Regions from separate parts of the Pseudomonas sp. MF08817 genome, predicted to be linked through region 2. Evidence: predicted binding sites of a transcription regulator. Region 2 holds the regulator's gene; each other region holds the start of a gene.
What was found. The regulator FliA, encoded in region 2, starts transcription of late flagellar genes. The targets are predictions, from matches to a motif close to CTAAAGTTTNNNNNNNNNNNGCCGNTAA.

Region 1 (7,486 bases), on a different contig from region 2:
CACCAGATCCGTGAAGACGGCACTTACGATCGCATCCATGACAAGTGGTTCAAAGACACCGCTTGGCTCAAAGACATGGAGTAAGGCTATGCAGGGCGGTGGGGTGTCAACGGCAACCCGCTGCCCTTGTCGCGAGCAGGCTCGCTCCCACAATTGACCTACTCGGTCCGGTGTGGGAGCGAGCCTGCTCGCGATAGAGGCCTCCCAGGCGACATACATTTCGGATCCTGCAATGAAACAAAAAAAAGCCCAATGGCCCTGGCACGTTTTGACCGTGCTGGTGCTGATCGGCCTGGCTGGCGCGTTGTATTACGCCACCTCGCTGATGTCATACGAATGGCGATGGAACCGCGTTCCCCAGTATTTCGCCTACCACGCTGAAGAATCCCAACGAGCGGCAGAGATTTCCACCGTCAGCGAAGTGGTGCGCAACGGCGGCAAGGCGCAAGTGACCCTGCGCAACGACGCGGGGGCCGAGCAGCACGTGACGGTCGACGACAACAGCCTGCAAGTGGCCCGCGGCGATGACGTGGCCGAAGGCGACGTGATCGGCGTAACCCGGCACTGGGCGGCCGGCCCGCTGCTGTGGGGCTTGTGGACCACGCTCTGGCTGTCGGTGGTGTCCGGCGTGCTGGGCCTGGTGATCGGCCTGGCCACGGGCCTGTGCCGGTTGTCGAAAAACCCGACCCTGCGCGACCTGTCCATCGTCTACATCGAGTTGGTGCGCGGCACGCCGCTGCTGGTGCAGATCTTCATCTTCTACTTCTTCATCGGCACGGTGCTCAACCTGTCCCGGGAGATTGCGGGCATCGCTGCGCTGTCGCTGTTTACCGGCGCCTATGTGGCGGAAATCATCCGCGCCGGGGTGCAGTCCATCACCCGTGGCCAGGACGAGGCGGCCCGTTCTCTGGGCCTGAGTGCTGGCCAGTCGATGCGCCATGTGGTGCTGCCGCAAGCCTTCAAGCGAGTGCTGCCACCGCTGGCCGGGCAGTTCATCAGCCTGGTCAAGGACACCTCGCTGGTGTCGGTCATCGCCATCACCGAACTGCTCAAGAGCGGGCGCGAGGTCATCACCACGTCCTTCTCGCCGTTCGAGATCCTGTTCTGCGTGGCGGGCCTGTACCTGTTGATTAACCTGCCGCTGTCGAAAATCGCCAGCCGGCTTGAGCGGAGGCTCGCGCAAAGTGATTGAAGTCCGCGATCTGGTAAAAGTCTTCGACACCCGCGGCCAAGTCGTGCGCGCCGTAGACCACGTCACCACCCAAGTGGCGAAGGGCGAAGTGCTGGTGGTGATCGGCCCGTCGGGTTCGGGCAAGTCCACCTTCCTGCGCTGCCTCAATGGCCTGGAAGAGTTCGACGCCGGCTCGGTCAGCATCGATGGCCTGCAACTGGCCGACCCCAAGACCGACGTCAACGCCTACCGCCGCGAAGTCGGCATGGTGTTCCAGCATTTCAACCTGTTCCCCCACATGACCGTGCTGGAAAACCTGTGCCTGGCACAGAAAGTCGTGCGCAAGCGCGGCAAGGCCGAGCGTGAGGCCAAGGCGCGGGCGCTGCTGGAGAAGGTCGGTATCGGGCAAAAGGCCAACGAGTTTCCCTCGCGCCTGTCCGGCGGCCAGCAGCAGCGGGTGGCCATCGCCCGGGCGTTGGCCATGGACCCTAAGGTCATGCTGTTCGACGAACCCACCTCGGCGCTCGACCCGGAAATGGTCGGCGAAGTACTTGATGTAATGAAAACCCTGGCCCTGGAAGGCATGACCATGGTCTGCGTCACCCACGAAATGGGCTTTGCCCGGGAAGTGGCAGACCGGGTGCTGTTTTTCGACCACGGCAAGTTGCTCGAAGATGCCCCTCCGGCGGAGTTCTTCGCCGCCCCCAAAGACCCTCGCGCCCAAGCGTTTTTGCGTCAGGTCCTGTAAAGGCGGGCCGGGGCCTTTGGCCCCGGTTCGGCTTCATACCTTGAACTTCTCCACCAATCGCTGCAAATGCGTACCCAAACGCGCCAGTTCGATACTGGACGCTGCGGTCTCTTCGCTGGCCGCCGAAGTTTGCTCGCACACTTCGCGCACATTCATCACATTACGGTTGATCTCTTCGGCCACGCTGCTTTGTTCTTCGGCGGCGGCGGCGATCTGTGGGTTCATTTCCTGGATGCTGGCCACGGTGCGGGTAATGTGGTTCAGCGCTTCCCCTGCACGGCGGGCCAGTTCGACACTGCTGTGGGTCAGGCTCTGGCTGTTGGCCATGATGCTGGCGACCTGTTGGGTGCCGTTTTGCAGGCTTAGGATCAGTTGTTCGATTTCTTCGGCCGATTGCTGGGTGCGCTGCGCGAGGCTGCGCACTTCGTCGGCGACCACCGCGAAACCGCGCCCGGCCTCCCCCGCGCGGGCTGCCTCGATGGCTGCATTGAGGGCCAGCAGGTTGGTTTGCTGCGAGACCGACTTGATGACGTCCAGCACGCTGCCGATGCGGCCGCTTTCCTGCTGTAACTGCTCCATGGCCTGCCCGGAATGGCTGACCTCGCTGGCCAGGTGCTCGATCTGGGCGATGGCTTCGCCGACCACGCGATCGCCCTGGCCAGCATGCTGGTCGGCTTCCACAGCGGCCCGGGAGGCTTGCTCGGCATGTAGAGCCACCTCGCGAGCCGTGGCGACCATCTGAGTCATGGCCGTGGCCACTAATTCGGTTTCTTCCTTCTGGCTGTTGACCCCCGCACTGGTTTGTTCGGTGACCGCCGACAGTTGCTCGGCGGCGCTGGCAATCTGGATCGCGCCTTCGCCGATATCGCCAATCAGGCTGCGCAGGTTCAGCGTCATGTTGTGCATGCTGCGCTGCAGGCGCCCCAATTCGTCGCGGCGCCGGGTGTCGAGGTCCTGGCGCAGATCGCCCTGGGCGATGCGGTTGGCCGCTTGCAGGGTTTGGTGCAGGGCCACGGTGATCCGCGCGGAGATCAGCCACGCGGCGAACATGCCGATCAGGATCGCGACGGCGGTGACCGCGGCCAGCAAGGTGTTGGCGTAATCAGCCTGGTTAGCGGCCTTGCGCAATTGATCCCGGCTCAGATCGCCACTCTCGCTGAGCAGGGCGTCGAGTTGCTGGGCCATTTTTTCATGGGTCGTTTCAGTGCCCAGTTGCGCATCCTTCATGAGGCTGATCTGGGTGCGGTAATCGAGCAGCGCAGCTTTGAGGGGGGCCATGTGGGCGGGCAACGCCTGCAACTGCGCTTCGGCGCGTTCCACGGCAGCGAGGCCGTTGATAACGGTATCGGCGTAGCTTTGCAGGGACGTGGCGATCCAGGCTGGGCTCAGCACATGGTCTTCGACTTGGGCCATAGCCTGGCGCAGTTGCTCTACGGGTTTGAGGGCTTGCTGGTCGTCCTGGTTGGGCAGGTCGCTGGCGAACCGGGCGACGGCTTCGCTGGTGCGCTTGGCGCTAAGTTTGAGTTGGTTGCGGGCTGTTTCGCGTTGCTCGATGGCCGGCGCCAGTTCTCCCAGGCGATTCCTGAAGTTGCCGACATACCCGGCGCTGACTTGGATTTGCCTGAGGTTGACCGGGTCTTTGAGGCGCAGCGCGATACTGTCCAGTTGCTGGTCGATCTTCGCTAGATGGCGGCTGATGGCCTCCAGGTTCTTGGGGGAACTGGAGTCCTGGTAAATGATGTGGGCGTTGCGCAGGTCTTTGCTGCTCAGGCCTAACTGGGCCAGCTCGGTCAGGGTCTGCGAACGAAAGAGCACCGTGCCCAGGGCGCTCCAACCCGTGAGGGCGATGGCCAGGGTCAGGAGCAGGATCAGGCCGAAGCCCAGGGCAAGTTTGAGGGGGACATTGATGTTGTCCACGGCGCGGGTCAGCCAACGAAACATGATGAACCTCCGACGATTCAAGAAGGGCATGGCGCTGCGGCTGACGGGTGTCAGGAGAGGAGCGCATGTCCTTGTTGATCGGCGTCAGCCCTGTAAGCCTCGACCTGAAAATTGCGTAAGAAATTTCAGAAAAAAGCCCTCCGGGCAGAGGGCTTTGGGGGAGGTTTTTTGTGGGTGGCAACGGTCTTACCCCTACCACTCGGTACCGCCACTCAGGGCCGCCATCGGGAGCAGGAAAATGAAAATCCCACCCACACCACAGTTCACCTGTGGGAGCGGGCCTGCCCGCGATGACGGCAGCCCATGCAGAGCCAACCCTGGCTGATGTACCTACGGGGTATCAGACCTTAAACCGCCCCACCAGGCTTTGCAGGTGCACGCCCAGGCGCGCCAGTTCGGCGCTGGAGGCGGCGGTTTCTTCGCTGGCGGCCGAGGTTTGTTCGGACACATCGCGCACGTTGAGCACGCTGCGGTTGATCTCTTCGGCCACGGCGCTTTGCTGCTCGGCAGCGGCGGCGATCTGCTGGTTCATCGCCTGGATCGCCGAGACGGTGCGCGTGATGTTGTCCAGCGAGCCCCCGGCGCGGCGGGTCAGTTCCACGCTGCTGTCGGTGAGGGTGCGGCTGTTGTCCATGATGGTCGCCACCTGCTGGGTGCCGCTTTGCAGGCCGACGATCAGCTCTTCGATTTCCTCGGTGGATTTTTGCGTGCGCTGGGCCAGGCTGCGCACTTCATCGGCGACCACCGCAAAACCACGGCCCGCCTCGCCGGCGCGCGCCGCTTCGATGGCCGCGTTGAGGGCCAGCAGGTTGGTCTGTTGCGCCACCGATTTGATGACGTCCAGCACGCTGCCGATCTTGTCACTCTCGCGTTGCAGATGGCTCATGGCCTCGGTGGAGTTGCCCACCTCGGTGGCCAGGCGTTCGATCTGGGCGATGGCCTCGCCAACGACCTTGTCGCCTTCGCGGGCCTGCTGGTCGGCGGCCACGGCGGCTTCGGAGGCTTCCTCGGCGTTGCGCGCCACTTCCTGCACGGTGGCGGCCATTTCGTGCATGGCGGTGGCCACTTGGTCGGTTTCGACTTTCTGGCTGTTGACCCCGGCGCTGGTCTGCTCGGTCACGGCCGACAGTTCTTCGGCGGCGCTGGCGATTTGCGTCACGCCGTCGCTGATGCCACCGATCAACTCACGCAGGCTCACGGTCATGCGCTGCATGGCCTGTTGCAGTTGGCCGAGTTCGTCGCGGCGCTGCACATCCAGGTCGTGGCTGAGATCGCCAGAGGCCACGCGCTCGACCACTTTGAGGGTCTGCTGCAGGGGCGTGACGATCTGCCGGGTGATGCTCCACGCGGCGAACAGGCCGAAGGCCAGCGCCAGCACGGTGGCTAGCATCAGGGTGCTTTTCGCGCTGGCCGCTTCGCTGTCGCGCTTGGCGGTTTGCGAGACGGTCAGTTGGTTGCTCAGGTCCATCAGGCGCGTGCCCTGGTCGGCCATGTGCTTGAGGGCCGCGACGTTGGCTTCCTGGGCCTGGGCGAACTGGGTGACGGCCACCCGGTAGCCCTTGAGTGCCTCGCTGGCCTGTTGCAGGTGGGCGATGTGCTGCTCGGGCAGCGCGGCGGGCAGGCCGGTGAGGTAGGCCAGGGCGTTGTCGACGGCCTCGAGTGCCGGTTGCAGGGCCTCGGCCTTGGTGCTGAAGGTGTAGCCGCGCACTTGGAAGCGCGCTTGCTGGATCAGCTTGCTCAACTCGATGACGCTGTTGAACTGCGCCACGCTTTCGCCTTGCAGCAGGGATTTTTCCACCTGCGCCACGCTGGCCATCGCCGCATTAGCGGTGGCGATGAGCTGGGCGCGGTTGGCTTCCCGGTTCTGGTTGGCCTCGGCCAAATTGACGAAACCGCGCTTGTACTCGGCCACGGCGGCCTGTTGCTGGCCGATCAGCGTGACGTCTTCGGGGTGGGTGATGTAGGTGCGGGCCTGTTGCAGGCTGGCATCGAGTTTATTCAACAGGTCGCTGACCGCCTCGGTGCCTTGTTCGCCGTGGTGCAGTTCGTAGGTCAGGCGCGCGGCACGCAGGTCTTTGGTCAGTTCATTGAGGCTGGAAATAAAGCCCAGTTTGTCGCCGCGTTCGATCACATGGCCCAGGCCGATCCAACCGGTCAGGGTAATCAGCAGGGTGAGGAGCAGCACCAGGCCGAAGCCGATGCTGAGTTTCAGATTGACACTCACATTTCCCAAGCTATGGGCTAACCACCGGTACATGCTGTAACTCCCTGAAAAGACAACTGGTTCTATAAGGGATTTATCGGCCGTCGCTGTGGGTTCTGTAGGATTTGGATGTAAGACCTTTGTCTGTAACTGGAGCGGCCGCTTGCTACAGGAGCGTTTAGAACAACCGTGAGAGCAGCGCCGTGACGGCGGTTTCGACCCGCAGGATACGCTCGCCCAGTTGCACCGGTTGCAGGCCGGCCTTGGCCAGCAGGTCGATTTCGTAGGGGATCCAGCCACCCTCGGGGCCGATGGCCAGGGTCACCGGTTCGTCGAGGCCGCGCGGGCACGGCGGGTAAGGGCCGGGGTGGCCGACCAGGCCCAGGGTATCGGCGGCCAGGGCGGGCAAGCGGTCTTCGACGAAGGGCTTGAAGCGCTTCTCGATGATGATCTCGGGCAGCACTGTGTCTCGCGCTTGTTCCAGGCCCAGGATCAATTGCTCGCGCACGGCGGCAGGTTCCAGGAACGGGGTTTGCCAGAAGCTTTTTTCCACCCGGTAGCTGTTGACCAGCACCACCCGCGGCACGCCCATGGCGGCGACGGTTTGCAGCACGCGGCGGAGCATTTTCGGCCGGGGCAGGGCCAGCAGCAGGGTCAGCGGCAGCTTGGCCGGCGGCGGTTGGTCGAGGCTGATCTGCAACTCGGCTTCATGGCTGTCCAGGCGCAGCAATTGCGCCGAACCCATCAAGCCGCCAATGCGCCCGACCCGCAAGCTGTCGCCGACGGCGGCGCGGTGTACTTCCTGCATATGGGTCAGGCGCCGCCCGCCCAGCACGGCGCGGTCCGGCGCGATGAAGTCGGCCTCTTCGAGCAGCAGCAGGTTCACGCTTGGGTCGCTGGCGGCTGGTCTTGGGGTTCACTGTCCGAAGGCGGGTCGTCGGGGTGCTCGCCGCGCTTGCTGACCAGGCTGCCAAAGAGGATGCCGATCTCGAACAGCAACCACATGGGGATCGCCAGCAGGGTCTGGGAGAAGATGTCCGGCGGGGTGAGGATCATGCCCACCACGAAGCAGCCGATGATGACGTAGGGGCGGATCTTCTTCAGGTACTTGACGTCCACCACGCCAATCCACACCAGCAGCACCACGGCGACGGGGATCTCGAACGCCACGCCAAAGGCGAAGAACAGCGTCATCACGAAATCGAGGTAGCTGGTGATGTCGGTCATCATCTCGACGCCCGCCGGGGTGGCGGCGGCGAAGAATTTGAAGATCAGCGGGAACACCAGGAAGTAGGCGAACGCCATGCCGGTGTAGAACAGCAGGATGCTCGACACCAGCAGCGGCACGGCAATGCGTTTTTCGTGCTTGTACAGGCCCGGCGCGATGAAGCCCCAGATCTGGTGCAGGATCACCGGGATCGCG
Region 2 (7,486 bases):
CGGCGTCGGCCACCCCTTCAAGCCCCAGCAAACCTTCCTTGCGCGCGGTCAGGCTCCAGTTGACGACACGGTCGATGCCGCCGGCCAGGTCAACCCGCGGCGGAAAGAGGATCCAGCCGACAATCTGCATGGCGCGCTTGAACGCGCTCATGGGCGATTGCAGCAACGCCGCGCCAATGGTCCCGCCCAGCACGATCAGCGCCGCCGGGCCGTTGGCCAACGCACTCAGGTGGCCGCCTTCAAGGTAGTTGCCACCGATGATGGCGATAAACGCCATGATGATCCCGATTAGGCTCAGTACATCCATCAGATACACGCCTCGACCAGATGCCTGCCGATGTCGTCCAGGCCATACACCGCGTCAGCCAGGTCCGCTTTGACGATGGCCATCGGCATGCCGTAGATCACACAACTGGCCTCGTCCTGGGCCCAGACCGAACTGCCGCCCTGCTTGAGCAGGCGCGCGCCTTCGCGGCCGTCCGCGCCCATGCCGGTGAGCACCACCGCCAGAACTTTGTCGCCGTAGGACTTGGCCGCCGAACCAAAGGTGATATCCACGCACGGCTTGTAGTTCAAGCGCTCGTCACCCGGCAGGATTTTCACCGTGCCACGGCCATCGACCATCATCTGCTTGCCGCCCGGGGCCAGCAGCGCCAGGCCCGGACGCAGGATGTCGCCATCCTCGGCTTCCTTGACGCTGATGCGGCACAGCTTGTCCAGGCGCTCGGCGAAAGCCTTGGTGAAGGCCGCCGGCATGTGCTGGATCAGCACGATGGGCGCCGGAAAGTTGCCCGGCAGTTGGGTCAACACCCGCTGCAAGGCAACCGGCCCGCCGGTGGAGGTACCAATGGCCACCAACTTGTAGGCTTTGCGCTTGGGCGCCGGCGAACTCGGCGCGGCGGCCGGCGCAACACGGGCCGGCACGGGTGCCGGGGCGCTGCGCACGGGCGCGCTGGTGCCGTAGCTGCTGGGCGCGGGGGCCGCAGCGGCAACTGGCTGGGGCGCGGGTGCGCTGTAAGCGCTAAAACGGCGGTTACTGCGCGAGATGGTATGGACCTTCTCGCACAGCATCTGCTTGACCTTCTCGGGGTTGCGCGAGATGTCTTCGAAATTTTTGGGCAGGAAGTCCACCGCGCCGGCATCCAGCGCATCCAGGGTCACCCGGGCGCCTTCGTGGGTCAGCGAGGAAAACATCAAGACCGGTGTAGGGCAGCGCTGCATGATGTGCCGCACTGCGGTGATGCCATCCATCATCGGCATCTCGTAGTCCATGGTGATGACGTCTGGCTTGAGGGCCAGCGCCTGATCGATCGCCTCTTTGCCGTTGGTCGCCGTGCCGACGACCTGGATATTGGAATCCGCTGAAAGAATTTCCGAGACGCGGCGGCGGAAGAAACCCGAATCATCCACCACCAGGACCTTGACTACCATAAACACTCCGTTAGGCGGGGCGAGGCAATCGCCCGGCCCCACCAGAATCAAATACGCCGTGCGGCGTAACGCTTGAGCATGCTCGGAACATCGAGAATCAGGGCGATGCGGCCGTCACCAGTAATGGTGGCGCCGGACATGCCCGGGGTGCCCTGGAGCATCTTGCCCAAAGGCTTGATGACCACTTCTTCCTGGCCCACCAATTGATCGACCACAAAGCCGATGCGCTGGGTGCCCACCGACAGGATCACCACGTGGCCCTCGCGCTGCTCTTCATGGGCGGCGGACGCCACCAACCAGCGCTTGAGGTAGAACAGCGGCAACGCCTTGTCGCGCACGATCACCACTTCCTGGCCATCGACCACGTTGGTGCGCGACAGGTCCAGGTGGAAGATCTCGTTGACGTTGACCAGCGGGAAGGCGAATGCCTGGTTGCCCAGCATGACCATCAGGGTCGGCATGATCGCCAGGGTCAACGGCACCTTGATGACGATCTTCGAGCCCTGGCCCTTGGTCGAGTAGATGTTGATGGAGCCGTTGAGCTGGGAAATCTTGGTTTTCACCACATCCATGCCCACGCCACGGCCCGACACGTCGGAAATCTCGGTCTTGGTCGAGAAGCCCGGAGCGAAGATCAGGTTGTAGCACTCGGTATCGCTCAGGCGATCGGCTGCGTCCTTGTCCATCACCCCGCGCTTGACCGCGATGCCCCGCAGGATGTTCGCGTCCATGCCTTTGCCGTCATCGGAAATCGACAGCAGGATATGGTCGCCTTCCTGTTCGGCGGCCAGGATCACCCGGCCCAGGCGTGCCTTGCCCGACTCTTCGCGCTCCTGGGGCGACTCGATACCGTGGTCGACCGCGTTGCGCACCAAGTGGACCAGCGGGTCGGCCAGGGCTTCGACGAGGTTTTTGTCCAGGTCGGTTTCTTCGCCCACCAGCTCCAGGCTGATCTCTTTCTTGAGCTGGCGCGCCAGGTCACGAACCAGGCGCGGGAAGCGCCCGAAGACCTTCTTGATCGGCTGCATGCGGGTTTTCATCACCGCGGTCTGCAGGTCGGCGGTCACCACGTCCAGGTTGGAAACGGCCTTGGACATGGCTTCGTCGCCGCTGTTCAGGCCCAGGCGCACCAGGCGGTTACGCACCAGCACCAGTTCGCCCACCATGTTCATGATTTCGTCCAGGCGCGCGGTATCGACGCGCACCGTGGTTTCCGCTTCGCTGGCCTGTTTTTCCGCCGGCGCGGCAGCGGCGGCACGGGCCGGCGCGGGGGCTGCAGCCCTGGCCGCCGGGGCTGGGGCTGGCGCCGCTGCTGCTGCAGGTGCGGGCGCCGGGGCGGCCTTGGCCACGGGGGCCGCGACAGCCGCCGCAACCGCTGGGGTCTCGGCGCTGAACTTGCCTTTGCCGTGCAGCTCGTCGAGCAGGGATTCGAATTCGTGATCGGAAATCAGATCGCCGCCCACCGCAGCGGCCGTCGCCGCAGGCGCAGGTTTGGCGTCGGCGATAGCACTTTCCAGGGCATCGACGGCAAAGTTGCCCTTGCCATGCAACTGGTCGAGCAGTGCTTCGAACTCGTCGTCGGTGATGTCGGTGCTGGCCGCCGCTGGTGCAGCGGCGGCAGGTTCGGCGGCGGGCGCCACGGCGTCCACGGCGAACTGGCCCTTGCCATGCAGTTGGTCAAGCAGGGACTCGAACTCGGCATCGGTAATGTCATCGCTGCCACCCGCCGCCACGGCGGCGGGCGCCGGCGCTTCGGCCTGGGCCTTGACCGCATTGAGCGAGTCCAGCAGTTGCTCGAATTCGTTGTCGGTAATGTCGCCGCCGGCGCTTTCAGGCTCGGGCTCGGCCGCAGCCGGGGCCGGTTCAGCCGCAGGCGCAGGCTGGTCGGTGGCTGGCAGCGCCAGGCGTGCCAGGGCTGCCAGCAGTTCCGGCGTAGCAGCGGTGATCGCAGAGCGCTCACGCACTTGGCTGAACATGCCGTTGACCGCGTCCAGGGCTTCGAGAACCACGTCCATCAGTTCCGAGTCGACGCGCCGTTCACCCTTGCGCAGGATGTCGAACACGTTCTCGGCGATGTGACAGCACTCCACCAGCTCATTGAGCTGGAGGAAGCCGGCGCCCCCTTTTACAGTGTGAAAACCGCGAAAAATTGCATTGAGCAAGTCCGCATCATCCGGTCGGCTTTCCAGCTCGACCAGTTGTTCGGACAGCAACTCAAGAATCTCGCCGGCCTCAACCAGGAAATCCTGAAGGATCTCTTCATCGGCGCCGAAGCTCATTTTTGTGGGTGCTCCTAGAATCCAAGACTGGAAAGCAAATCGTCTACATCGTCCTGACCGGACATAACGTCTTCACGTTTATCGGCATGAATCTGCGGACCTTCACCCTGCGCCAGGTGTTTTTGTGGATCTTTTTGCGCCAGGATCTCGTCGCGGTCATGCTCGATGCCCGCAAACCGGTCGACCTGGCTGGCCATCAGCACCAGCTTGAGCAAGTTGCTTTCGACTTCCGTGACCAGTTGTGTCACCCGCTTGATGACCTGGCCGGTGAGGTCCTGGTAATCCTGGGCCAGCAGAATGTCGTTGAGGTTGCCCGACACCACGCGTGTTTCTTTCTCGCTGCGGGCCAAAAAAACCTCGACCCGGCGCGCCAGATCGCGAAACTCTTCGGCACCCACTTCGCGGCGCATGAAACGTGCCCAGTCCGCGCTCAGGGCCTGGGCGTCGTGGCCCAAGCCGTTGACCAGCGGCGTGCTGTTTTCCACCAGGTCCATGGTGCGATTGGCCGCAGCCTCGGTCAGCCTGACAACATAACCCAGGCGTTCAGTGGCATCCGTGATCTGGGACACTTCTTCGGCTTGCGGCATGTGCGGGTCGATCTGGAAGTTGACGATGGCGCTGTGCAATTCGCGCGTCAGCTTGCCGACTTCCTGGTACAGGCCGCGGTCACGGGTCTGGTTGAGCTCATGGATCAGTTGCACCGCGTCGCCGAACTTGCCTTTTTCAAGGCTTTCGACCAATTCGTGGGCATGTTTTTTCAGAGTCGATTCAAAATCGCCCTGCGATGATTCGTTATGCTCCATAGCGCCCCCGTGGCGGACTGGCTTCGCGCATCAACCGATGCGTTCGAAGATTTTTTCAATCTTTTCTTTCAACGCCTGGGCCGTGAAGGGTTTGACTACATAGCCGTTCACCCCGGCCTGGGCTGCTTCGATGATCTGTTCGCGCTTGGCTTCAGCGGTGACCATCAACACCGGCAGGTGCTTGAGTTTTTCGTCGGCGCGCACATGGCGCAGCAAGTCGATACCGGTCATGCCAGGCATGTTCCAGTCCGTCACCAGAAAGTCGATGCTGCCGCTGTTGAGCACAGGGATGGCGGTAGTGCCGTCGTCTGCCTCGACCGTGTTGGTGAACCCAAGGTCACGCAACAGGTTTTTTATGATCCGCCGCATCGTTGAGAAGTCATCAACGATGAGGATTTTCATGTTCTTGTCCAATTCGACCTCCAAGCAGTCTTAAACGCATCCAGCACCTGGACACGCCATTTCATCAATCAGGCTGGGCACTCACCGGCGACATGGAGCAAAACGAGCCGAGACCGGTACGGCGCTACGCCGTACCGGCCCCGTTCGCAGAGCCCCCACACTGCCTGTCAGCGCGCTCGCCACTCCCCCAAACGCCCCCGCAAGCGGGCCGCGCACTGGCTGTGTAACTGGCTGACCCGCGACTCGCTGACCCCCAGGACCTCACCGATTTCCTTGAGGTTCAGCTCTTCGTCGTAGTACAGCGCCAAGACCAGTCGCTCACGCTCCGGCAAATTGGCAATCGCGTCCGCCAGCGCAGCCTGGAAGCGCTCGTCTTCCAGGTCGCGCGACGGCTCCAGATGAGCACTCGCGCCATCCTCGTGCAGCCCTTCATGCTCGCCGTCCTGCAAGAGGTCGTCGAAGCTGAACAGGCGACTGCCCAAGGTGTCGTTCAAAATCCCGTAATAATCATCGAGGCTCAATTGGAGTTCGGCCGCAACCTCGTGATCTTTAGCGTCACGACCGGTTTTAGCTTCAATTGAGCGAATGGCATCACTGACCATCCGGGTGTTGCGGTGTACCGAACGGGGGGCCCAGTCGCCTTTACGCACCTCATCGAGCATCGCGCCGCGGATACGAATCCCCGCGTAGGTCTCGAAGCTGGCGCCCTTGCTGGCGTCGTACTTGGTCGAGACTTCAAGCAAACCGATCATCCCGGCCTGGATCAGGTCTTCGACCTGGACGCTGGCGGGCAGGCGTGCCAGCAGGTGGTAAGCAATGCGCTTGACCAAGGGCGCGTAGCGCTCGATCAATTCGTATTGGCTGTCACGCGCCGACTTCTTGTAAAGGTTGTAGCCGCTGGCTGTCATAGCACAGGTCCCGCCGTTTGATGCACAAGCCGCTCGACAAAAAACTCCAGATGCCCGCGCGGGTTAGCGGGCAGTGGCCAGGTATCGACCTTCTGGGCGATGGCTTTGAACGCCAGTGCGCACTTGGAACGAGGGAACGCTTCGTAGACTGCACGCTGCTTTTGCACAGCCTTGCGTACGCACTCGTCGTAGGGAACCGCACCGACGTATTGTAAGGCGACGTCCAGGAAGCGATCAGTGACCTTGGTCAACTTAGCGAACAGGTTGCGCCCTTCCTGCGGGCTCTGGGCCATGTTGGCCAGTACGCGGAAGCGGTTCATGCCGTAGTCGCGGTTGAGCAGTTTGATAAGGGCGTAGGCGTCGGTGATGGAGGTGGGTTCGTCGCACACCACCAGCAGCACTTCCTGGGCCGCGCGCACGAAACTGACCACCGACTCGCCGATCCCGGCGGCCGTGTCGATCACCAGCACGTCGAGGTTGTCGCCGATGTCGCTGAACGCCTGGATCAGGCCGGCATGCTGGGCCGGGCTCAGGTGCACCATGCTCTGGGTGCCCGAGGCTGCCGGCACGATGCGGATCCCGCCGGGGCCCTGGAGCAGCACGTCGCGCAGCTCACAGCGCCCCTCGATCACATCGGCCAGGGTGTGTTTGGGGGTCAGCCCCAGTAACACGTCGACGTTCGCCAGACCCAGGTCGGCGTCCAGCAGCATGACGCGTCGGCCAAGCTCCGCCAGAGCCAGGGACAAGTTCACTGACACGTTAGTCTTCCCGACGCCACCTTTGCCGCCGGTCACCGCGATCACCTGTACGGGATGCATGCTGCCCATGTTCTTTCTATACCTTGTCTTACTTAGACGGAGGCCACATAACTGGCTGCGCGTTCACCGTTGGAACAATGCGTGGCAGGCCATCGATGTAGGTTCACTGCAATCTATTCATTAAACCTCAGCCGACCTGCTTGGCCGGGCTGTGGTAAAGGTCAGCGAACATGTCAGCCATGGCTTCTTCGCTGGGTTCTTCCTGCATTTGCACACTTACGGCACGGCTGACCAATTGGTGGCGGCGCGGCAAGTGCAAGTCATCGGGAATACGCGGCCCATCGGTCAGATAGGCCACCGGTAATTCATGGCTGATAGCCAGGCTCAACACCTCGCCCAGGCTCGCCGTCTCGTCCAGCTTAGTCAGAATGCAGCCAGCCAGCCCGCAACGCTTGTAACTGTGGTACGCGGCGGTCAGCACTTGCTTCTGGCTGGTGGTGGCCAGCACCAGGTAGTTCTTGGAGCGGATGCCGCGCCCGGCCAGGCTTTCCAGCTGCATACGCAGGGCCGGGTCGCTGGCCTGCAGGCCGGCGGTGTCGATCAGCACCACGCGCTTGCGCAGCAGCGGGTCGAGGGCTTGCGCCAAGGACTGGCCCGGATCGACATGGGTCACCGAGACGTTGAGGATGCGGCCCAAGGTCTTGAGCTGCTCCTGAGCGCCGATGCGGTAGCTGTCCATGCTCACCAGGGCGATGTTCTGCGCGCCGTACTTGAGCACGTAACGGGCCGCCAATTTGGCCAGGGTGGTGGTCTTGCCCATGCCGGCGGGGCCGACCATGGCAATCACACCCCCCTCTTCCAGGGGTTCGATTTCCGGCGTGGCGATCATGCGCGCCAAGTGCGCC
Region 3 (7,486 bases), on a different contig from region 2:
GGTGAAAACGCTCTAGACCGGGCCTTTGGGCAGGGCTGTATCAGCCGCGTGACAGTTGCCCCATTAAAGGCGCGTGCCGCTGGCGGGGGTGGCGTTCGGCGCGCAAGGGTGTATCAGGAATGGACAGTTTCGGGGATTTTGCAGGCTTTTCAGCCCTGGTTCGGGGTGGCGAGCAGGCGCTCCACGGCGGCGAAGGCTTGCTCACGTCGCGCCGTCCAATCGCCAGTGACGACTTCGAACCGCCGCTGGTGCTGTTGCAGCCAGGCGTGGCTGGCATCGAAAAAGGCCTGGCGTTGCGCCAGGTCGGGCTGGCAGCGCAGGCCATCGCCCGTCCAAGCCACGCCTTCGGGAGAGAGCAGCAGGTGCAGGTCGTAATGGCGTGCCAGTAGTGCTTCCTCGATCCACCCCGGGCAGTCGCCGAACAGGGCCAGGCTCCAGAGCTGGTTGCTCAGCAGGTGGGTGTCGAGAATCAACAATTGCGGGGCCTGGGCGCGGGCCTGGTCTTCCCAGGCCAACTGCCCGCGGGCGATGGCCGGGATGTCGGCCAGGCAGGTGTCGCGCTGGGTTTGCTCCATGAAGTGGCGCACATACTCGCCCACCAGCACACCGCCAAAACGCTGCTGGATGCCTTCGGCCAACCAGCTCTTGCCGCTGGATTCCGGGCCGCTCAACACCAGCACTTTCATGGCTGCAACGCCGGGTCGGCGCGCCATTGGCGCCAGCCCTGCACGGCAATCAGGGTGAACAGGGCATAGAGGGCGGCGGTGAGGTACAGGCCCTTATAGACGAACAGCGCGACGAAGATCACGTCCACCACAATCCACAAGGCCCAGCATTGCAGGCGTTTCTGCGCCATCCACATCTGTGCCACCAGGCTGAACCCGGTGAGGGCCGCGTCCAACCAGGGTTGCGCGGCGTCGGTCCAATGGGCCATGGCGCCGCCCAGCGCGAGGCTGCCGACTGCGCCGATGGCCAGGCCCTGCGCCACGGCCTGGGTGTTGAGCCGGGTGACCTGGCGGCCGCTGTGGCGCTCGCCGGCACGGGTCCACTGCCACCAGCCGTAGAGCTGCAACGCGGCGTAGATCACCTGCAAGAGCATGTCGGAATAGAGTTTGACCTCGAAGAAAATCCAGCTGTAAAGCAGCACCATCACCAGGCCGATGGGCCAGCACCAGGGGTTTTGCTTGACTGTCAGCCACACGGCTATCACGCCGAGCGTTGCGGCAAACAGTTCTAACCCGGACATGGCATTTCCTTGCAGAGCACGAAGAGGGCCGGGATTGTACCCCGTAGCAAGCGGGCGTGCCCGCGCTGGGGTGCGCAGTGCGCCCCGACGGTGGTGTGCCCGGAAGATTTTTACGGCCGCTACGCGCCCGAGCGCGGGCAAGCCCGCTTGCTACAACAGCAGCAGCGGGCCGGGAGGGAAGGTCAGACCTTGAACTGGCGCAGCAGGGCGTTGAGCTGTTCGCTCAATTCCTTGAGGTGAACGCTGGCTAGGCTCGATTGTTCGGCAGCCAGGGCGGTGCTTTGGGACAGCCCGGCGGCCTGGGTGACGTTCTGGTTGATGTCTTCGACCACATGGGCTTGTTGCAGGGTGGCGCTGGCGATGGAGGCGTTGAGGCCGTTGAGGTTTTGCAGGGCCTGGCCGATGGCGCTCAGGCTGGCGCCGGCCAGGCCGGCTTGCTCGATAGTCAACTGCGAGGCACGGCTGCTGTCACCGATCACCCGCACGGCGGCTTCGGAATGGTTTTGCAGGCGTTCGATCATTGCCTGGATTTCCGCCGTGGACTTCTGCGTGCGCTGGGCCAGCAGCCGCACCTCGTCTGCCACCACGGCAAAGCCGCGGCCTTGCTCGCCGGCGCGGGCGGCCTCGATGGCAGCGTTCAGCGCCAGCAGGTTGGTCTGCTCGGCGATCGAGCGGATCACCTCCAGCACGCTGCCGATCTGGGTGCTTTCGGCCGACAGGGTGCGGATCACCTCCACGGCTTGGTCGATGGTGCTGGACAACTGGTCGATCTGTTGCAGGCTGCTGTCGATATTGACCTGGCCCTGCTGGGCCTGGACCTGTGCATCGCGCATTTCGCTGGCGGCGTGCTCGGCGTTTTTCGCCACGTCCTGCACGCCGTAGGTGACTTCATTGATGGCGGTGGCCACCAGTTCCATTTGCTGGGACTGCTGCTGGCTACGTTCCTGGGCCTGGCTGGCGTTGTTGCCCAGATCCGTAGACGACTGGCCCAGGGCGCTGGCCGAGAGCTGCAGCTGGCCCACCACTTGGCGCAGCTTGGCGGTGAAGGTGTTGAAGTGACGGGCCAGTTGGGTGACTTCGTCCTGGCCGTGGGTGTCGAGGCTGCGGGTCAGGTCGCTTTCGCCGCTGGCGATGTTGGCCATGGCGTGCACAGCTTCCTGCAACGGCTGCACGATGCTGCGGGCAATCAGGATCACCAGCAGCGCCATCACCAGCGCGATCACGATGCCAATCAGCGAGGCTTTCCAGACCTGCTCATAGAACTGGGCCTGAATATCGTCGATATATACCCCCGAGCCGATGATCCAGCCCCAGGGCTGGAACAGTTGCACGTAGGAGGTTTTTTGCACCGGTGCCTCGGCCCCCGGTTTCGGCCAGCGGTAGTCCACGGTGCCGGCACCTTTTTCCTGGGCGATGGCGACCATGGCGTTGAACAGCGCAAAGCCGTCCGGGTCTTTGATGCCGGACAGTTCCTTGCCTTCGAGCTTCGGGTTGGCCGGGTGCATGACCATGACGGGCTTGAGGTCGTTGATCCAGAAGTAGTCGTCCTGGTTGTAGCGCAGCCCGCGCACGGCGTTCAGGGCTTGTTGCTGGGCGGCTTCGCGGCTCAGGGTGCCGGCGGTTTCCAGGCCGTGGTAGTAGGTGAGCACGCCATTGGCGGTCTCCACCACATGGCGGGTTTTCTCGGCCTTGGCCTGGTACAGGTCGCTGTGGATCTGATTGAGCATCAACATGCCCAAGGTCAATAGCATCAACACAGACACCACCAGGATCAGCCACAAGCGGCGGCTGATCGACACACTGCGTAAGCTATTCATTACCGGTCACTCCAGATTCTTGTTCTTGTCATTAAGGCCAAGCCATCCAAGCATGCTTTGGCCAATGGCACCAACCCTACCCAAGTCTACTAACGCGACAGCGCCAAACCGGTATGTCTGCTAGGATTTCGGCCGCGTTGGGCAAACCTGAACAGCGCTCAGGGAATTTTTCCCGATTCTACGGATCTCAGGCGCGCGCCAGTACGCGCTATGTTGTCGCAGTGAACGCATAAAAATTATTGACGGGGCATGCCAGGGGCATTGCTTCACGGGGGCTTGATGGATTTTTGGACCGCCGCATCGGCATTGATTCTTGGAGTTGTAGAAGGGCTGACGGAGTTTTTGCCCATTTCCAGTACGGGACACCAGATCATTGTTGCCGACCTCCTCGATTTCGGCGGTGAGCGGGCCATGGCCTTCAACATCATCATCCAGCTAGGGGCGATCCTGGCGGTGGTCTGGGAGTTTCGGCGCAAGATCCTCGACGTGGTCGTGGGCCTGCCCACCCAGCCGAACGCACGGCGCTTTACCGCCAACCTGCTGATCGCCTTTCTACCGGCGGTGGTGCTGGGGGTGGTCTTTGCCGACCTGATCCATGAATACCTGTTCAACCCCGTGACCGTGGCTGCCGCCCTGGTGGTGGGCGGTGTGGTGATGCTCTGGGCCGAGCGCCGCGAGCACGAGGTGCACGCCCACAGCGTCGACGACATCACTTGGAAGGATGCCCTCAAGGTCGGTTTCGCCCAGTGCCTGGCGATGATTCCCGGCACCTCGCGCTCGGGCTCGACCATCATCGGTGGCTTGCTGTTTGGCCTGTCGCGCAAAACCGCCACCGAGTTCTCGTTTTTTCTCGCCATGCCGACCATGGTCGGGGCAGCGGTGTATTCGGGCTACAAGTACCGCGACTTGTTCCAACCCGCCGACCTGCCGGTGTTCGCCATTGGCTTCGTCACCGCTTTCATCTTCGCCATGATTGCGGTCAAGGGCCTGCTGCGCTTCATCGCTAACCACAGCTACGCGGCGTTTGCCTGGTATCGCATCGTGTTCGGCTTGCTGATCCTGGCCACCTGGCAGTTCGCCTGGGTGGACTGGACGGCGGCCCAGCCATGAAGGCGCCGAACGGCGCACTGCAATACCCGCGCCTCAAGGTTCTGGTGTTTGTGCTGCTGGTTGCGTTGCCATTGGGTGGCTCGCTGGCCTTGTGGTTGCGCGGGGTGTCACCGATCCCATTGGTGGCCTACGGGGCGGTCAGCCTGTTGGCGTTCTTGCTCTATTGGCGCGATAAACGTATGGCCCGCGCCGGGCAGTGGCGCGTGCCGGAAAACGTCCTGCACGCGGTGGAACTGGCGGGCGGCTGGCCCGGCGCCTTGCTGGCCCAGCAGTTACTGCGCCACAAAACCCGCAAAGTCTCCTACCAACTGGTGTTCTGGCTGATCGTGCTGGCGCACCAGGTGTTTTGGATCGATCGCCTGTTCCTCGGCGCCACCCTGTTTTCGATTTTCTAGAGCAACAGGCCGACCTGGGTGCGCTTGGGCAGTTTGCTCACCACCAACTGGTGGGAGCGTCGCAGCAAGCCTTGCAGTTCTTCGGCGCCCAGCGGGTAGGGGGTTTGCATGATGATCCACTGCGCCCGCGCCAGATACGGCGCGGGGCCGATGCCCGGGCGGTCGACGTGGCCCAGGAACAGATCCTTGTCCACCTTGAATGCCAGGGAATCGCCGCGTAGGTTCTGCAGGGCAAACATCTTGCTGCCCGCCACCGAAAACACCCGCACACCGCCCCATTTGTAGTCTTCCCGGGCGCCGGGCAAGGCCAGGCAGAAGGCTGCCACATCGGCTTCGTTCATCTTCATAACAGGCGATCCCCACAGGCATTGAATGAATGGGCCAGATGATCGATCCATGCGCGCACGGCTGGCAACAACCCGCGGCGGTGAGGGTACACCGCCAGCAACCAGCCGCCGGGCAGTGACCAATCGGGCAGCAGTTGCACCAGTTGGCCACTTTGCAGCTCCTGCTCGCAGTACATCATCGGTAGCAGGGTGAACCCAAGGCCCGCCAGGGTGCAGGCCTTGCGCACCACAAAGTCATCGATGCCCAGGCGGGCTTCCAGGCTCAGCTCGGTGGCGTGGCCTTGCTGGTCGAGCATGCGCAGGTGGACCAGGCGATCGCTTTCCAGGGCGCCGAGCACCGGGACGCTTTTCAGGTCGTCGGGGCGTTCGATTTGGCGCTCTTGCAAAAACGCCGGGCTGGCCACCATCACCATTTGCGCCTGGCGCAGGCGACGGGTTACCAGCAGCGGGTCTTCATCGCCCAACTCGCGCACCCGCAAGGCTACGTCTATGCCTTCGCTGACCAGGTCCACGCGGCGGTTGACCAGCATCACGTCCAGTTGCACCTGGGGGTAGCGTTCAAGAAAGCTGCCGATCACCCCCGGCAGGAACTCATGGGCCAGGCCCACCGGGCACGACATGCGCAACCGCCCACGGGGCTCGCTGGACATGCTCGCCACCGCCTCGTCGGCCATCTCCGCCTCCAGCAGCATCGCCTGGCAATGGCGCAGGTAGCGTTCGCCCACGGCCGTCAGCTTGAGGCTGCGAGTGGTGCGTTGCAGCAGGCGTGCGCCCAAGCGCTCTTCCAACTCGGCGATACGCCGCGACAGGCGCGACTTGGGAATGCCCAGCAAACGCCCGGCGGCAGCGAAGCCACCGGCCTCCACCACCTTGGCGAAATAGTAGAGATCATTAAGGTCTTGCATGGGGGTGGGCTCATTGTCCTGTCAGTGGGACGAATAATCGCATTATTACCGCCTAATAGGTGATTGGATTCACCTGTAGGATTGTCCCCACTTGATCGCCCTGTCGCGGTCCTCACTTGGAGATCCCACATGAAACTTCTGCATATCGATTCGAGCATTCTGGGCGACAACTCGGCCTCCCGTCAGTTGAGCCGCAGCGTGGTACACGCCTGGCAAGCCGCCGAGCCTGGCCTGGCCGTCACCTACCGCGACCTGGCGAGCGACGCCATCAGCCACTTCAGTGCTGCCACCCTGGTCGCCGCCGGCACCAGCGCCGAACTGCGTGACGCCGCCCAGCAGCACGAAGCCCAGCTCAGCGCCTCGACCCTGGCCGAGTTCCTCGCCGCCGACGCCGTGGTGATCGCCGCACCGATGTACAACTTCACCATTCCCACCCAACTCAAGGCCTGGATCGACCGCATCGCCGTCGCCGGCCAGACTTTTCGCTACACCGAAGCCGGCCCCGAAGGCCTATGCGGCAACAAGAAGGTGATCGTGGTGTCCACCTCCGGTGGCCTGCACGTGGGCCAGGCCACGGGTGTCGGCCATGAGGATTACCTCAAAGTCATGCTCGGCTTCATGGGCATCACCGACGTCGAGTTCGTTCGCGCCCATGGCCTGGGCTACGGTGAGGACGTGCGCGGCAAAGCCATGGGCGATGCCCAGGCGCACATCGATGAACAATTGTTCGCCGCTGCCTGATCGCCACGGCCAACAGCCACTAGACTCCGTAAGCGGCGCCGCTTGCGGAGTTTTTTTATGCTTGCGCTAAAGGCTTGGCGCGGGTTGTGCTTAAACCCGGCGGCGATGCCTTCAACCATATCGACAGGGCTTTGCATGGCACGTTTGGGTGCGTTGTGGCTGATTTTTCTCTGGGCTGGCCTGGCGCCGGTGCACGCGGTGGCCGGTGGGCAGCCGCGCTGGAGTGTGGGTTATCACTGGATGAGTTTTCTCGACCCGCTGGACCAGCAACCGATGCGTGCGATTGCCTTCTACCCCTCCACGGCGTTGCAGCAAATCAGTGAAGTGGAGGGCTACCCGTTGCTGGCCAGCCAGGACGTGCGCCTCGCCCCGGGGCGTTTCCCGCTGCTCATGCTGTCCCACGGCAACACGGGCACGCCGCTGGCCCTGCATGACCTGGCCACCGCCCTGGCGCGCCAGGGGTTCGTGGTGGTAGCGGTGTTCCACCCCGGCGACAACGCCGAAGATCACAGCCGTTCGGGCACCCTGAGCAACCTCTACGGGCGGCCGTTGCAGATTTCCCGCGCCATCAGCGCCACCCTCGACGATTCGCTGCTGGCGGCGTCGGTCAGCGCGCGGCAGGTGGGGGTGATTGGCTATTCGGCGGGGGGCGAGACGGCGCTGATCCTCTCCGGTGCCACACCGGACCTGCAGCGCTTACGCCGTTACTGCGCGCTACGGCCCAACGACCTTGACGCCTGCAGCACCCAAGGCGAGTTGATCGCCGACCGCGACGACCTGCAAGTGGTGGCCGATCCAAGGGTGGGGGCGTTGCTGTTGATGGCGCCGTTGAGCCTGAAATTCGGCCGCCACAGCTTGGCCGAGGTGCATGTGCCGGTGCTGCTGTACAGCGGCGACGGCGACAACCTAGTGGCTTACGACAAAA

Region 1: a site for FliA is predicted at 6,158-6,185, ahead of AC19YR_RS04325 (methyl-accepting chemotaxis protein). Genes of this name have one in related genera too.
Region 3: a site for FliA is predicted at 3,189-3,216, ahead of AC19YR_RS07450 (methyl-accepting chemotaxis protein). Genes of this name have one in related genera too.

Annotation. Positions count from the first base shown of each region.
Region 1 is NZ_JCBCUY010000004.1:149,391-156,876, reverse strand. Features, by position in the region: gene AC19YR_RS04345 (transporter substrate-binding domain-containing protein) at 1-84, shown strand, start outside; gene AC19YR_RS04340 (amino acid ABC transporter permease) at 233-1,192, shown strand; gene AC19YR_RS04335 (amino acid ABC transporter ATP-binding protein) at 1,185-1,919, shown strand; gene AC19YR_RS04330 (methyl-accepting chemotaxis protein) at 1,953-3,860, opposite strand; gene AC19YR_RS04325 (methyl-accepting chemotaxis protein) at 4,201-6,117, opposite strand; gene AC19YR_RS04320 (16S rRNA (uracil(1498)-N(3))-methyltransferase) at 6,242-6,949, opposite strand; gene tatC (twin-arginine translocase subunit TatC) at 6,946-7,486, opposite strand, start outside.
Region 2 is NZ_JCBCUY010000014.1:34,780-42,265, reverse strand. Features, by position in the region: gene AC19YR_RS10690 (flagellar motor protein) at 1-307, opposite strand, end outside; gene AC19YR_RS10685 (protein-glutamate methylesterase/protein-glutamine glutaminase) at 307-1,431, opposite strand; gene AC19YR_RS10680 (chemotaxis protein CheA) at 1,479-3,710, opposite strand; gene AC19YR_RS10675 (protein phosphatase CheZ) at 3,725-4,513, opposite strand; gene AC19YR_RS10670 (chemotaxis response regulator CheY) at 4,544-4,915, opposite strand; gene fliA (RNA polymerase sigma factor FliA) at 5,083-5,823, opposite strand; gene fleN (flagellar synthesis regulator FleN) at 5,820-6,650, opposite strand; gene flhF (flagellar biosynthesis GTPase FlhF) at 6,769-7,486, opposite strand, start outside.
Region 3 is NZ_JCBCUY010000009.1:17,840-25,325, forward strand. Features, by position in the region: gene AC19YR_RS07440 (AAA family ATPase) at 150-686, opposite strand; gene pnuC (nicotinamide riboside transporter PnuC) at 683-1,246, opposite strand; gene AC19YR_RS07450 (methyl-accepting chemotaxis protein) at 1,429-3,063, opposite strand; gene AC19YR_RS07455 (undecaprenyl-diphosphate phosphatase) at 3,343-4,173, shown strand; gene AC19YR_RS07460 (DUF1294 domain-containing protein) at 4,170-4,568, shown strand; gene AC19YR_RS07465 (MmcQ/YjbR family DNA-binding protein) at 4,565-4,915, opposite strand; gene AC19YR_RS07470 (LysR substrate-binding domain-containing protein) at 4,912-5,820, opposite strand; gene AC19YR_RS07475 (FMN-dependent NADH-azoreductase) at 5,950-6,561, shown strand; gene AC19YR_RS07480 (alpha/beta hydrolase family protein) at 6,697-7,486, shown strand, end outside.